Regions from separate parts of the Pelosinus sp. UFO1 genome, predicted to be linked through region 2. Evidence: riboswitches for the same ligand, from Rfam matches in the RefSeq annotation. Region 2 holds a riboswitch; each other region holds the start of a gene.
The links. Region 2 has a riboswitch for cobalamin ahead of UFO1_RS05070 (nitrogenase component 1). Riboswitches for the same ligand answer to the same signal wherever they lie in the genome.
Positions count from the first base shown of each region.

Region 1: it holds a riboswitch for cobalamin, as region 2 does, so the genes downstream of both, UFO1_RS18815 (sirohydrochlorin cobaltochelatase) here and UFO1_RS05070 (nitrogenase component 1) in region 2, are expected to answer to the same signal.
Region 3: it holds a riboswitch for cobalamin, as region 2 does, so the genes downstream of both, cbiD (cobalt-precorrin-5B (C(1))-methyltransferase CbiD) here and UFO1_RS05070 (nitrogenase component 1) in region 2, are expected to answer to the same signal.

Region 1 is NZ_CP008852.1:3,979,343-3,984,406, forward strand. Features, by position in the region: gene UFO1_RS18805 (heavy-metal-associated domain-containing protein) at 110-319, opposite strand; gene UFO1_RS18810 (hypothetical protein) at 932-1,681, opposite strand; gene UFO1_RS18815 (sirohydrochlorin cobaltochelatase) at 1,756-2,622, opposite strand; cobalamin riboswitch at 2,880-3,059, opposite strand; gene UFO1_RS18820 (isoprenylcysteine carboxylmethyltransferase family protein) at 3,141-3,794, opposite strand; gene lgt (prolipoprotein diacylglyceryl transferase) at 3,796-4,557, opposite strand; gene UFO1_RS18830 (hypothetical protein) at 4,781-5,064, opposite strand, start outside.
Region 2 is NZ_CP008852.1:1,137,510-1,142,573, reverse strand. Features, by position in the region: gene UFO1_RS05075 (TonB-dependent siderophore receptor) at 1-265, opposite strand, end outside; gene UFO1_RS05070 (nitrogenase component 1) at 358-1,665, opposite strand; cobalamin riboswitch at 1,851-2,034, opposite strand; gene cobO (cob(I)yrinic acid a,c-diamide adenosyltransferase) at 2,108-2,641, opposite strand; gene UFO1_RS05060 (sirohydrochlorin cobaltochelatase) at 2,682-3,485, opposite strand; gene UFO1_RS05055 (Nramp family divalent metal transporter) at 3,905-5,064, shown strand, end outside.
Region 3 is NZ_CP008852.1:2,385,351-2,390,414, reverse strand. Features, by position in the region: gene UFO1_RS11170 (glycosyltransferase family 39 protein) at 1-237, shown strand, start outside; gene UFO1_RS11165 (glycosyltransferase family 39 protein) at 249-1,850, shown strand; cobalamin riboswitch at 1,957-2,132, shown strand; gene cbiD (cobalt-precorrin-5B (C(1))-methyltransferase CbiD) at 2,209-3,309, shown strand; gene cbiE (precorrin-6y C5,15-methyltransferase (decarboxylating) subunit CbiE) at 3,294-3,920, shown strand; gene cbiT (precorrin-6Y C5,15-methyltransferase (decarboxylating) subunit CbiT) at 3,917-4,498, shown strand; gene cobM (precorrin-4 C(11)-methyltransferase) at 4,547-5,064, shown strand, end outside.

The sequences.
Region 1 (5,064 bases), 2.3 Mb from region 2:
TGACAATCACTAAAATGCTTATCTAACTTACGTACGATTGATATCGCTGACGACCTCTTTTCGTGGTTGAGATATAAAACGGATGCCATCCCTGGCATCCGCCTAACTATTAAGCAACTACAACATAGCCAGCCTCTTCTACCGCTTGATGAAGATCGGCAATCGCGGCAAAACCTGTCACCACTGCTTCTTTTCTGTCCAAATCAACATAGGCGCTTGCAACGCCTGCAACTTCTTTAAGAGCATTCTCGACGGCCATCTTACAATGACCACAAGACATTCCTTCGATTTTTATTACTGTTTCACCAGTTTGACCCATTTCATTCACCTCCCCTCTTACCTGTAGTGCTTTATCCGAAGACCAAGTCACTCTAAAGGTCTCTGGACATGATTTGTGAAATTGTTTTAAAACATTCATCATTTTCCTTGTCTACTAGCACATACTCATCCCTCTTTATACTATACCCCCGTATAGTATAATTTAAGTATATGATAATGTTTTCATCTAGTCAATACCCTATAGTGACCCAAAAGATGGCGTTGCCGTGCGGCCAATATACCAGCACTCACTACCACCTGCCGCAAAAAAAGCTGCCTTTACCGGCAGCTTTACTGGAAGAACTTTGACTGCAAGACACTACTTATTTAATGGTGTTTAAGCTTGTCTAGTCTTGCATAGGTAATTTTTTTAAACTCTTCAAATAAAACGTCCTGAACTATTTCGCTAATGGATCAGGTACATGGTTTTCGTGCCCGAGACAATAGCGGAATGGTGATCGTTCTTTTATGAGTATGAAAACATCACTATCTTTCGCTCTTCGCCATTATGTGATAGTCGCCAGCGTGATTTATGAGATGATTTTTACTTCTCCGCCCCAGGAAATCGTAATCCCCTAAGACAGCCATACGTAATGTCTGCCCAGACAATACATTAGGTCAGGGTTAAAGTGGGCAGCAAGTCGCTCTGGCCTATTAAGAAAATGATGCCAACTGCAATACTATATAACGCCGTAGTGCTTGCTAATATTACATAGACTTTTGGATTTTTTGCAGCTTGTGCATAACCATTTAAGAGAAGAAGGATTAACACAGTTTGCGCTATAAATAAACCAATAATAAATGCTAACACGGCTGTAAGTCCTAAAGCTACCGTACCAGCTCCTGCGGCCGCAGTAAATAATAAGATTTGTGTTCCAGTTTCTCCTCCAATTCCGTGAAGTATTCCTATACAGCAAGCACTACGAGCACCCAGGTCAACTGAAAAATCTTGCTGCACTGGAGTACTTACTGGTTTAAATTTTGATTTTAACCAATATGATATTTTCCTTATCCCCATAAAAAGCAATGTCCATCTACTAAGTAATACTTGCTCATCCTTCCGATTAAAAAGAGCCACAATTAACCAAATGCCCAAACCAATTAAGATAATCCCAACAATGCGTTCTATAACTCCATCTACCCATTCTGGTAATACATTTCCGAGTAAAATTGCAGCACTACCGAACACTAAATTAACCAACGCATGACCCATTACATAGTAAAGTGATAAGAAGAAACTTTTTTTCTTCGTATCTTCTGCTCCAATAAAATCGGTGATAGCGGCGATATGATCCCAATCGATTGCATGCCTAAGCCCGAGTACAAAACCTAACCCAATTATAGCGCCAATTTCGGCATTCATCTTTTTAATCTCCTTTAATTCAGCCCACAGGCATCTATCTCATGAAATTACATAATAGTATGACCGGTTTAAAACTAGTGTTTTTTAGCTTTATGCACGATCAGTTGATCAATAGCATCTTTTAGATGCTGTACATAAATATCCTGGATAGCTAGATTTTCGCCCAAGCCGTGGAAATATATATCAACATTAAACCCAGCTTTAAGTAATTGGGATTTAGCAGAATCTTCTTCATCACCAGCCATGTCTTTAGTGGCATGGTCGCCAGCTACCAGCATAAATGGCAACAAAGTCAAGTTCTTCACCTTTTTACTTTTCAATTTTTCAATAACGCTATCCAGTGCTGGGAAACCTTCGACAGTATATACAAAAATATTATTCAACCCGGCTTCTTCTAATTTTATTTGTAAAGCGGCATAAGCAGTATTAGCAGGATGTACTCCCCCATGACCCATAAGCACTATCGCTTCCTGGTCTCTTAACTTAGGTAGTTGCGTTTCAACAGCCTTAATGGCAATCAGGTAATCGTCTGGGTTGCCTTTCTGTCCCATATAATAAAGAAGTGGACGGCCAAGAGTAATCTTATCAAACACTTTAGTATGAGCAAAATGTACAGAAACCGCTCTTAACTTTTCATATTCTTCAGCAGCGGCCACATATAGTGGCTGGATGAATACTTCTTTATATCCCTCAGCTTGCAATCTTTCAAGCGCTTGCTTTTCCGTATCAATTAGAATACCATCTCGCTCAGCCAATTTCTTAATGACAATACGGGAAGTAAACGCCCGACGTACCTCGTAATTAGGGAAGGTAACTCTGATTTTGCTTTCTGTACTTTCAATGGCCATTTTCAACGTATCAAGATAAGTAGTTCCAAAGCTAACAACTAAAATAGCCCTTTTATCCGCCAAACAGTTGACGGTACTAGCTGTTTTTTCCATTATAAATTCCTCCAATTATTATAGCTAAATACCAAATGATGAATATTGGGGTAGATTTTCATGCAACATACTAACTTCCGCTCCCCAAGATGGAATCGTCAATACACTACGTAAAAAAAATAATCTCCCATCCAAGAACGGGAGACGTAATATAAGCCAGGCAAAGTTATATCGATAAAAATCCCTGCGAAAAAACGCAACGATGAAATATTGTACAACAGCATGTACTTAAATCCCCTCCCCATCGCTCGTGGGTAAACGGTGACTATTAAATAGGCAGTTCTTCTGACTTAGGATCGTAACATTCCTGCGCCTTCCCAAAACTATTATTTCAGTGACATCATGCAGGTTTGCTCCCCTTTACAGCGGCGGGACCGTGTTGGATTTACACCAACTTCCCTATTAAGCCCGTAGGCACCTATCTTACTATATTTAGTTAAGAAAATCCTATTTAAAGTTACTATCAATATCTAACGTTGTCAAGCTTTTGTTCAATACAAACCGTGTATCAAAACTTTTTACTTATCCTGCTTACTCCCAATTAGGCCCCTTCGACCTAATCTGGGGAAAAAACGTGGAGTCACTGCCGCATAGGCGGCATAGTCTTCACCAAATTGTTCCATTGCTTCCCGTTCTTCTTGCCTAGCCAACCAAATATACATCCGCACAAGAATAGGGAACATAGCCAATGTTAACAGCGTTGGCCACTGCAGCAAGAAACCCAACAGGATCACGATAAAAGCAATATATTGAGGATGACGCACATAGGCATAAGGACCATTCACTGCGATCACACCCCTACGCTGGGCACTGTGCAAAAATCTCCATGTAAAACCAAGAAAGATAAGCCCCCCAAAAATAAACCAGTTACTTAATTCGTGAATAGGATTGTGGTGGGGATCACCTGTTAGTCCCAGCAATGTATACCAAAGGTGTCCGGCATCATGAGAAAAGAGATTGATTTGTGGATAGTGGCTCCCCAGCCACCCGGAAAGTAAATAAATACTCAAAGGAAAACCATACATCTCTGCAAATAGCGCTACAATAAAAGCGGAAAAGGTACCAAAGGAACGCCAATCCCGACCAGAACGCGGACGAGTAAAACTAAAGGCAAAAATAATAAAGATAAGCGAATTGATGACCACAATTGGCCATAGTCCATAATCTGACATGTTATTCAGTCTCTCCTTTCCGATACCACAACCATAAGCTACTAGCAAGCATTGCCGTTAACAGCGCCGTCATTTGCGCCACTTTAAGACCGCCAAATAGTAAGCTATCCGTACGTAAAAATTCCAAACCAAATCGGGCCAGGGAATAGAGAATGAAATAGGTTATTGCCACCTGTCCATCAAACTGTTTCCGACGGAATATATACAGTAGGACGGCTAGAATCATGAGATCAAACCCAGCCTCAAATAGTTCGGCTGGCACCAATGGCATTGCTCCCCATGCTTGATATGCCGATGTTCCCGGCTGATAGACAACGCCATACCAGGCAGTTGTCGGCTTTCCATAGGCATCACCGTTTAATAAACAGCCAATACGCCCAATAGCCTGCCCTAGGATAAGACCTGGTGTACTAATATCGGCAAAACGCCGGAAGGATAATCCTTTACTTCGGAAATACCATCCCGCCAGCAATAAATTGGCTATCACCGCTCCCTGAATGGAGAGCCCCCCCTGCCAAAACATCAACGCCTGCAAAGGATTGCTGCTATAGTCTTGCCAAGAGAAGACAACTTCCCAAACGCGTGCTCCTAAAAATCCTGCTATTACACCATATAAAACATATTCTTGCAATAGCTCTGCCGAAAACTCACTGTTTCTTGCTAGGCGTGTCGCTAGCCACAAGCCGGCAAATACTCCTAAAGCTACCATAAGTCCCCAGGCGCGAAATTCCAAACCACCAATACTAAATAAGATGGGATACATGATCCTTCCCCCCCGTTCTATATCCTTCGCCTATTCTAGGCTACGTTAATTTCATCTACCATCAAGTGGAGTTATGCCCGCTTCCAGCAGGAATACGGGCAGCTCCATGTATATAAAAGACCTCCTGGCAAACCAAGATGATCTGTCATGTCATTACTATCAATCCACCGATTTCATGATCCAAGCTGGCGCTTTATAGCGCCAGCTTAGATGGACAAATAAACTAGGATGGGTGATGAGCATTATGATCGACGGTATCGGGTGCATTAGATGGTGTACTGAACTGCGAAACCGAATTATCATTTTGGTCATTGATGTCTATCGAATTAACCAAGTCACGCATGATCTGCCGCATTTCCGGATCACTTGCCAGCATTTGCTTCATCGTGGCCTGCATTTCTGGCTGCTTCATCATCCCTTTCATTGTCTCTTGCATATCACTGCTTTTCATCATATCCACGCATTGTTTTTGCATTTCAGGCGAATTCATCATTTCCATATTATCCT
Region 2 (5,064 bases):
GAGCACCATTAGACCCTATAGAAATTCCTGGTATATGTTGTAGCACTTCTCCGATATTATGATAGTTACCTTCTTCAATTTCCTCTTTCGTAATTACTGTTACATTAGCAGCTGTTTCTGTTATTTTTGTAGGTACCCGATTGGCTGTCACCACCATTTGATCAAAGGAATATTCCTCACTTTCATTTGCATACACATTTTGCATTTGTAGTAATAGGGCACTACTTAACACACAGGCACATAGCTTGGCCTTTATCTGCTTCACACTTTTCCCTCCTATGTATATTTGATATTAACTAAAAAAGATAAAAATCTTTTAGCCACTTAAGTTATTATCTGTTGCTAGCTTTACAACAGTTACTTACTAAGTAACCACGCTTTCTTTAGCGATATATGTTTATTCCAAAACCCTTCTACCATATGACTAGTACCCCGTAGTCCCATAAGAGGGCGATTTTTAAGTATCATTTCATCATAAAGGGGTAAGGAGATATGCTGATATTCTATATTTTCAACTGCTTTTTGATGCAAAATCGCTTTCTCTTTACTACTCGCCATAAGCAATCCTCCTGCTAGACCTGCTAAATGTTGCTCAATTTTCTGTTGGTCTTTATATCCATCTAATACGATACCAATATAATCAGGATAACTCTGTTTGAAAGGAACTCCATTATGCAATACAGTTATGATTTCTTTGGTATCTACCCATTCATTACGTACTGCCTGAGATATACCAAAAGCTACTGAAGACGGAGCTGCAATGATTATATTTTCAAACCATATATCTCCCCAAAGCTTTTGCTTATCTTTGCTAATAATACTAAGTCCTTGTACTAGAAGATTTGCTTCTTGATGAAGCGTTTTTAGCCCATTACTTTCTCCAGACATATAATAATCAATCGCTTTTAACCAATTTAAAGAACCCCGTAAACCATAAGGAGGTAATAGGGAGACATAAGGGATATTGTACTCTTCTTCTAATAACTCTGCTATCTCCCTTCCTAGTTCGTCATGCACGACGATATTCAGTTGTGCTTGGGTCATATTTGCGATTTCCTGGGTAGTGCTTCCTGCTCCTGGACAAGCTAATACTTCATAACCCGCTAACGTCAACATACGTCTTAATTCTTGCAAATCATAAAATTCATTATAATATCCAAAAGTACATCCTAGTAAATTAACTGTTTTTGTTTTTACTACACTACGGGACCGAAGAGGCATATTACGATAGTAAGCCTTAGCAGCTGCCTGATATCCTGCCCAAAAACCTTCATGCAAATCGTGACTATCTAAACAAACAACAGGACAATTCATATTTGCTTGCTTAGCAATCTGCAAAAGGTCATCATTACTAGTGATATTTGTACAGCTATTCTCCAATAGCACTATAGATGGCTGATAATTTTGTTTTATTGAATCTAGAATAGTTAGTAGATATTTTTCTGTACCGAGGGGTACAGCATTTTCATTTATTGGAGAGCAAAAAAATCGTCTTCCAGCAGTAGGGCATTGTTTTTCAATATACCCTTGGGTTGAAAAGTAACAACATAAAGGACTGTTAATTACTATAACAGCATCTGGAATACCTGCAAAGAAAGTAGTTGCACCTGTCAATCCACAACTGTTGTTTTCCTGACACATGTAGGTCAAATGGCTCGTAATCATATCCAATCCCCCTATTTTTATCGCTCCTAAAAATAGCCGTAAAAAAATCTCCTAACCTAAAAAGGCTAAGAGATTTTACAATAGCATAAAGCAAATAGTAATCCCGGCGTACATATACGCCGGGAAAAAATAAGCACAATAAAAAAACTATCGTACAAATCCCCTCCCCATCTCTCGCAGGTTATAACGGTGATTGCTATATAGGCAGTTCTCCTGACTCTGAATCATTGCTTGCCCATACCTTCCCAAGACTGTCGTCTCAGTGGCATAACCATGGGTTCACTCCTCATTACAGTGGCGGGACCGCGCCGGCTTTGAACCGAACTTCCCTATTAAGCCCCGAAGGGCACCTATACCATTCATATGAAATTTGTCTATGTTACAAGATTCACTTTATAATGTTTTTACAGAATTGTCAAGCAGTTCCTTGCTAATAATCTCTTTAAAATTCGATTCCTCTTTGTGCCTTAATTCCTTTTTTATAAGGATGCTTAATTTCTTTCATCTCTGTCACTAAATCGGCTTTTGCAATAATTTCATCACGAACCTCCCGCCCTGTTAAGACAAGATGTAGTGAATCGGGCTTTACTTCTAATACTTCTAGTACAGACTCTAAAGAGAGAACACCAAACTTAATTGCATAATTAATTTCGTCTAAGATAATCATATCCCATTCTTCGGATACGATTTCTTTTCTAGCCACTTGTAATGCCTCTTGGGCTGCCTGGCGATGATCTATCAAAGAATCTTCCGTACTATTTCGGACAAAACCTTCTCCCATTTGCCGCATTACAAAGTTGGACCCCAAAGCGTCTGCTGCCTTTAGCTCTCCATATTTCCAATTCCCTTTTATAAATTGCAATATTAATACTTTAAACCCCTGTCCCCAGGCTCTTAACCCCAGGCCTAAGGATGCCGTAGTCTTTCCCTTACCATTCCCTGTATGAACAATAATTAGGCCTTCTCTTTTTTCCATGTAACCCTCTTCCTTTCTTAGTTACCGCTGTTTTGTCCAGTTAATTCAGTATATCTTTTAAATGCTGAACATAAAGATCCTGAATCCCTGAATTTTCTCCTAAACCATGAAGATAAATAGCAACTTCAAATCCAGCCTGTAGTAACTGGGATTTCGCCGAATCTTCCTCATCACTAGCCATATCATTTGCAACGTGATCGCCAGATACAAGCATAAATGGCATCAAAGTTACTTTTTTGATATCCTTTTGTTTTAATTTTTTTATAACCCTCTCCAATGAGGGAAAACCTTCCACCGTATAAACATACACATGTTCTAGATTGGCATCTTCCAGTTTCATTTGCAAAGTAGAATAAGCAGTATTACCAGGGTGTACTCCACCATGCCCCATAAAAACAACGGCTTCTTGTTCTTTTACCTTTGGAAGCTGTGTTCTTATCGCGTCTATTACCTCTAGATAATCATCTGGTTTGCCTTCTTGTCCCGTATAATACAAAAGAGCGCGACCAAGGGCAATCTTTTCGAATATTTCAGCGTGGGCATAATGAGCAACCATTCTTTTAACCTTATCATATTCTTCTCCTACTACCACATGCAAGGGTTGAATATATACTTCTTGGTATCCTTCTTCCTGCAGCTTTTGCAATGCTTCTTTTTCCGTATCAATTTCAAGGCCATCCCTCTTTGCTAATCTTTTGATAACAATGCGGGAGGTAAAGGCCCTTCGCACTTCATACTGAGGAAAAGTAGATTTTATTTTATTTTCTATGCTTTCAATACTTGACTTCATTCCATCCTGATAGGTTGTACCAAAACTAACTACTAAAATAGCTTTTTTTAACATATGTAACTCCTCTTTTATTCCTTATATCGAAAATACTGCATATAAAATAAATCTCCCAACCAAAGGCGGAAGATTTGATTTCATCAAAAAGAACTATATAGCACTCTGTGCTTATTTACGGAATCAGAAAGTATAACACTTTCTTGATTCCAAGTAAGAGCGACTAAGACTTCTGCCTGCGTCCGAGCACTTGGCACAAGCCAAGTCTTTTCTTATTTCTTCTTTATTCTATTTAAAAATTATACTATTCTTTTTAAATTGTCAAGTTCTATATCCAATTGTCTCTTCCTTGGTAACAAAATTATTATCATTACATATTATATAGTAATTAAAGCGTTTTAAAAGTTAGCCATGGCTAACCATACTATTGTGTTTTGTAGTAGTAATTACACATAGCACTTACGTAAGGAGTGGGAATATTGAAGGAAGATCAATTTATCACCAGCCTACCGATTAATTTGCCGTTAATACCTGGGGAAGAAATTAAAACCAAGGCCAAAGGGCTATTAAAATACCTCGGACCTGCTTTTATTGTCAGCGTAGCGTATATGGATCCTGGAAATTTCGGTACTAACATTAGTGGTGGTTCCCAATTTGGTTATAACTTACTATGGGTCATTCTTTGGAGTAATTTGATGGCTATCTTTGTCCAAATTCTCTCTGCAAAAGTTGGCATTGCTACTGGAGTTAGTTTACCAGTACACTGCGGCAATGTCTTTTCACGAGGCGTGAATTGGTTCTTATGGACTATAGCAACCCTGGCGGCTATGGCTACCGATCTTGCAGAGTTTTTGGGAGGCGTCCTTGGTTTTTACTTACTATTTAATATCCCCTTAGTTTGGTCAGCAATACTTACAGGATTTATCACTTACTTCATCTGCCACATGCAAAAATATGGGCAGCAAATTGTGGAACGAATCATTACGACAATGGTAGCCGTTATAAGCATATCTTATATATGGGAAATGTTCATGTCTAGTCCAGAATGGGGGCAAGTTGCTTATCATGTGGCTGTTCCTATGCTCACCTCTGACAGCTTACTGGTAGCTGTCGGCATGCTAGGAGCTACGGTTATGCCTCACGTTATTTATCTACACTCTCATTTGGTGCAAAATCGTCGTACAAATGACGAAAGCGACTGTGTTCATCACTTAAAGATGGCCAAAATAGATGTATTTGTTGCTATGAATATGGCCTTTATTGTGAATGCCGCTATGGTTATTGTATCAGCAGCTATATTTAAAGGCAATGGTCTTACTGTTGACAGTATTGAAGCAGCTTATATGACCTTGCAGCCTCTCATGGGCAATATGGCAGCTGGAGCCTTTGGCCTCGCTCTCTTAGCCTCGGGATTATCTTCTTCTACCGTTGGCACTATGGCTGGAGAAGTTATCTTAAATGGCTTCGTGGGCTTTGATATCCCGATTAGCATCAGGCGTCTCATTACCATGTTACCTGGTATGGCTATTATCTTAGCAGGCATCAATCCGATGAGTGCCCTTGTAACAAGCCAAGTAGTATTAAGTTTTGCCTTACCGGGTGCTATTATTCCCCTTTTGCTGATTAGTAACAAAAAAGA
Region 3 (5,064 bases), 1.2 Mb from region 2:
GATGGTACATCTCCAGTATATATTATTAAATTCTTACACCCAGGTTTTACATTCTATACAAATGTTTATGGATTTGAGTTAAAGAAAGATGATGATCTAAATCAATATATTCAAGAAAGTCCAAGGGCATATTTTCTCCTTAGACAAGCTGAATATGATCGTTTAACAAACAAAAGCATCCAATTACTTACGGTTTTATCTGTTATTGACGATAAAATTTTACTACTCAAAAAATAGGGGAGGTACTTATGGCAAAGCGCTTAACAATGTTGTTGCTTTTTCTTTCATCATTAACCTTTTTTCTATCCTTTAATGCCTCTCTCCCAATAAGCGACCCTGTAGAATCCAATTATGCATTAACAGCTAAAGAAATGGTACTGACTGGTGATTGGATGTCGCCTCAAATTTATGGACATTATTGGTTTGATAAACCGATTATGGTCTATTGGTTGCTTGCTATAAGTTTTAAGATATTTGGTATTACTGATTTTGCCGCACGTTTTCCTGCCGGATTATTTAGCGCTGCTAGTGTAACTTTTACTTACTGGTTTGGACAAAAAATTTTTAGTAATACCAAAACCGCACTCTTAAGCTCTTTAGTATTAGCAACCTCCTTAGAATTTTGGGTATTAGCTAAAATGGTTATTACTGATTCTATCTTATTTTTTTATACTAGTATTACTTTAGCTATGTTATATCTCGGTCTGAAAAATACTGGTTCGAAATGGTATGTTTCATTAGCTTATATGGCCGCGGGACTGGCCGTATTAACCAAAGGTCCTGTTGGCCTTGTGCTACCAGGATTAATTATCTGTAGTTATATAATGATTTCTCGCCAATGGCAGCTATTTAGAAAGGTATTTATTCTCCCTGGGATCTTTGCCTTTTTAATAATTGCTGCTCCTTGGTATGTTAAGATGTACCAATTACACGGTACAAATTTTCTTGATACCTTTTTGGGATTACATAACTATCTTCGTGCCACAGTGTCCGAACATCCTAAAGATAATGTCTTTTATTATTATCTAGTCCTATTTCCCATCAGCTTATTACCTTGGTCAGGAATTTTCATTAAATCAATGGGTGTTGTTAGAAAAGAACTTTCGTCATCTCAGCTAATTTATTTAACAAATTGGTCTATTCTAACGATTATTTTTTACACAATGATGGCTACTAAATATCCTACATATGTTTTCCCTGCATCCTTTCCCGCAGCCTTACTAATTGGCTATACTTTAGGGAAAATGCAAAGTCTGAAGGATCGAAAGGTTTGGTGGTGGCTATCCATTCCAGCCATTGCGCTATTACTTCTTATTTCGCTAAGTAGTCGATTTATCCCAACTGCAGCTAGTTGGACAATGCTATATATTGGTGCTTTCGTTTCAATTGCTTTAATACTTTGGAAACAATTAAAAGGAAATGTCTATCACTTGCCACAGATAATAGCAATAGTAACCGTAATTATGAATTTATTCCTAATTCATAATGGCCTTATACCATTAGCAGAAACACGCTCTGCTAAAAGTATCTCTGCTGAGTTACCAGCAGAAAGGGCTAGAATAGCCTCCTATGGTGAATATTCAACATCGGCGGTGTTTTATAGTGGCTATAATATTCCTCGATTAATACATGAAGAAGAACCGCAGCAACTAGGTACTTGGGCAGGAAAATATACAATGCCTACGCAAACGATCAGAGAATTTACTTCTGATACCAGTATGTCGTATATATTGGTCTCAAATAAAGATAACAGGAATTTTATGAATGAACCTTTTTCTAAGCAGTTTTCTCCAGTCGCTACACGTAATGCGATAACACTATATCAGCGAGTGGCCAATCACAATGATTGAAACAGACTAATTGAATAAATCATCTATAATTTATAAATAATAGCAGGAATATTAGCAGTAGTAGTGGAATACTACAAAAATATACCAATAACAACATAATAACAAAATTAATAATTTGGGAATAGGTGCTTATGCTTAAAAGGGAAGTCCGGTCAAAGCCGGCGCGGTCCCGCCACTGTATTGGGGAGCACAGCTAAGAATATACCACTGGAAATAATCCGGGAAGGTTTAGCTATGTAATGAACCAGAGTCAGGAGACCTGCCTATTCTGACACACACCGTTATGACCTACGGAGGATAGGCAGGTGGTAGAATAAATTAGGTTTATTGTACCTCCTGCCTGCAGGGGGTTTTTATTTTGCAAAAAAAAATGAAGTCTGGAATTACTACTGGCACTTGTGCCGCTGCAGCAACTAAAGCTGCATTATTAGCATGGTCCGGGCAATTGCCTACTACTGTACATGTAACCTCACCACAGGGACAAAATATCCATGTAAAAATTGCAACATGTCAGCCCTTATATAATGGAGGAAAGGCAAGTATCATTAAGGATGCAGGAGATGATCCTGATGTTACAAATGGTACAATGATCTTTGCTGAAGTAGAAATCAATAAAACGAGTGAGATAATCCTAAAAGCTGGAGTTGGAGTGGGGTTTGTTACCAAACCAGGTTTATCTGTAGCTGTTGGTCAGCCCGCTATTAACCCTGGACCTCGTAAAATGATCATGCAAGCAATACAAGATGTATTACCTACTGGTTGTGGTGTAAGTGTTACTATTTCAATACCTGATGGTGAAAGGTTAGCACAACGAACTTTAAATCCAACATTAGGCATTGTAGGCGGTTTATCCATTATTGGTACTACTGGTATAGTGGAACCAATGTCAGAAGAAGCCTTTAAAAATTCATTATCACCACAGATTTCTATGGTAAAGGCATTAGGATATAATCAAATTGTCTTTGCTCCTGGAAAAATGGGACAAGAAATCGCCATCAATCGATATAATCTCCCTAGAGAAGCAGTAATACAAACTAGCAATTTTGTCGGACATATGTTGGAAAGTGCTGTACATTATGGTATGGAGCAAGTATTGTTATTTGGCCATTTGGGAAAAATTGTAAAAGTGGCTGCAGGGATTTTTCATACCCATAATCGTATGGCTGATGCTCGTTTTGAAACACTGGCTGCCTATATGGCTTCCCTAGGCGCACCGCAGTCTGCGATACAAGAAGTATTAGACTGTAATACTACGGAATCTGCTATGCCAATTATTACAAAATACAAATTGCATGAAGTGTACCGCGTAATTGCCCAAAGAGCCAGCATACGTGCTGAGCGTTATATCTTTGGTGATCTAAGAGTGGGTACTGCTATGATTACTCTTAAAGGAGATATATTAGCAACTGATGATACCGCACAAGAAATTGGAGGCAATCTAGGATGGAACATAAAATAATAGTAGTAGGAATTGGACCAGGATCACCTGATTATATATTGCCAGTGGCTAGTCGCATAATTGCCCAGGCAGACGTACTAGTTGGAAGTCAACGAGCTCTTATAACATTTGCACCTAAACATGCAACGGTTAAAGTTATCGATCGAGATATCAGTGGCGTTTTAACGTTCATCGCTACATCCCTTTCGCAAAGTGATGTAGTGGTAATGGTTTCAGGTGATCCGGGTTTTTACAGTTTCCTAGCTACTCTTAAAACTAAATTTACGTCAGAACGTATTACCGTTATCCCAGGAATAAGCTCTATGCAGTTAGCTTTCGCCCGTATAACTGCTATATGGCAAGATGCACGTCTTATCAGTATGCATGGTCGCACAGCCAATGATAATGATTTAAATTATGCTCCTGACAAAAAGCTCGGCATTCTAACTGATTATGAACAAGATCCAAAGTTTATTGCGGGCGTACTCATAGATCATGGTTGGCCGTTAAATGCAAAAGTATGGTTGTGTGCTAATTTGTCTTATGAAAATGAAGAGATTAAGCATTCAACTCTAAGTGAAGTAAAAATGCTAGATGGGTTTACTCATTGTGTAATGGTGGTGGCAGCATGAGCTATTTTCCAGGGATTAAGGATGAGGACTTTATTCGTGGTGATATTCCAATGACGAAGCAAGAAGTTCGTATTTTAGTTCTTACTAAAGCGAAGATTTGTCCTACTGACACTATTATAGACATTGGGGCCGGTACTGGCTCCCTCTCAATTGAGGCGGCCTTACAAGCTAGTAGTGGTAAAGTATATGCGATCGAACGGCATCCAGAGGGAGCTCAACTAATTCGTTCTAATGCAATACATTTTGGCGCAGATAATATCGAAGTCATCTCAGGTTCCGCACCGGAGGCATTGCAGGGTCTTCCCATTGCTGATGTAATCTTTATCGGCGGGAGCGGTGGTCACTTACAAGAACTTTTAGCCCAAAGTAATAGTTTACTTAAACCGAATGGCAGATTAGTTATCACAGCTATTACTATAGAAACATTATATGATGCTTTACATAGTATGCAGGCTAAACCTGAATTTACGGTAGAAGCTTTTGGTATGCAAGTAACACGTATAAAACAAGTGAAAAGCAGTAATATGTTGCAAGCATTAAATCCAATCTATATCATTATATGTACTAAAGGTATATAAGCTAATTATATTAGAATTTTCACTAATAAATATTTGGGAGGTTTTTCAATGCATGTTTCATTTGTAGGGGCAGGTCCTGGAGATCCTGAGTTAATTACAGTAAAGGGTCAACGTTTATTAGGAGAAGCCGATGTTATTATTTATGCCGGTTCCCTTGTCAATCCAGCCTTATTGGCGCTAGCTAAACAAGGTGCATCAATTTACAACAGTGCTCCTATGACCTTAGATCAAGTTATCGACGTTATCGAGGAAGCTGCCAGTCAAGGCAAAAAGACAGTCCGATTACATACTGGTGACCCTAGTATTTATGGTGCGATCCAAGAACAAATGGATGCCCTAGATAAAAAAAATATTACATATGATGTAATTCCAGGTGTTAGTTCTTTCTTAGCAACGGCTGCCGCATTAAAACGTGAATATACGTTACCTGATGTTTCGCAAACGGTAATCATTACACGACTAGAAGGCCGCACACCTGTACCTGAAAAAGAAAAACTAGCTCTACTGGCTAGTCACAACGCGACTATGTGTATCTTTTTAAGTGTTCATATGATTGATAATGTAAT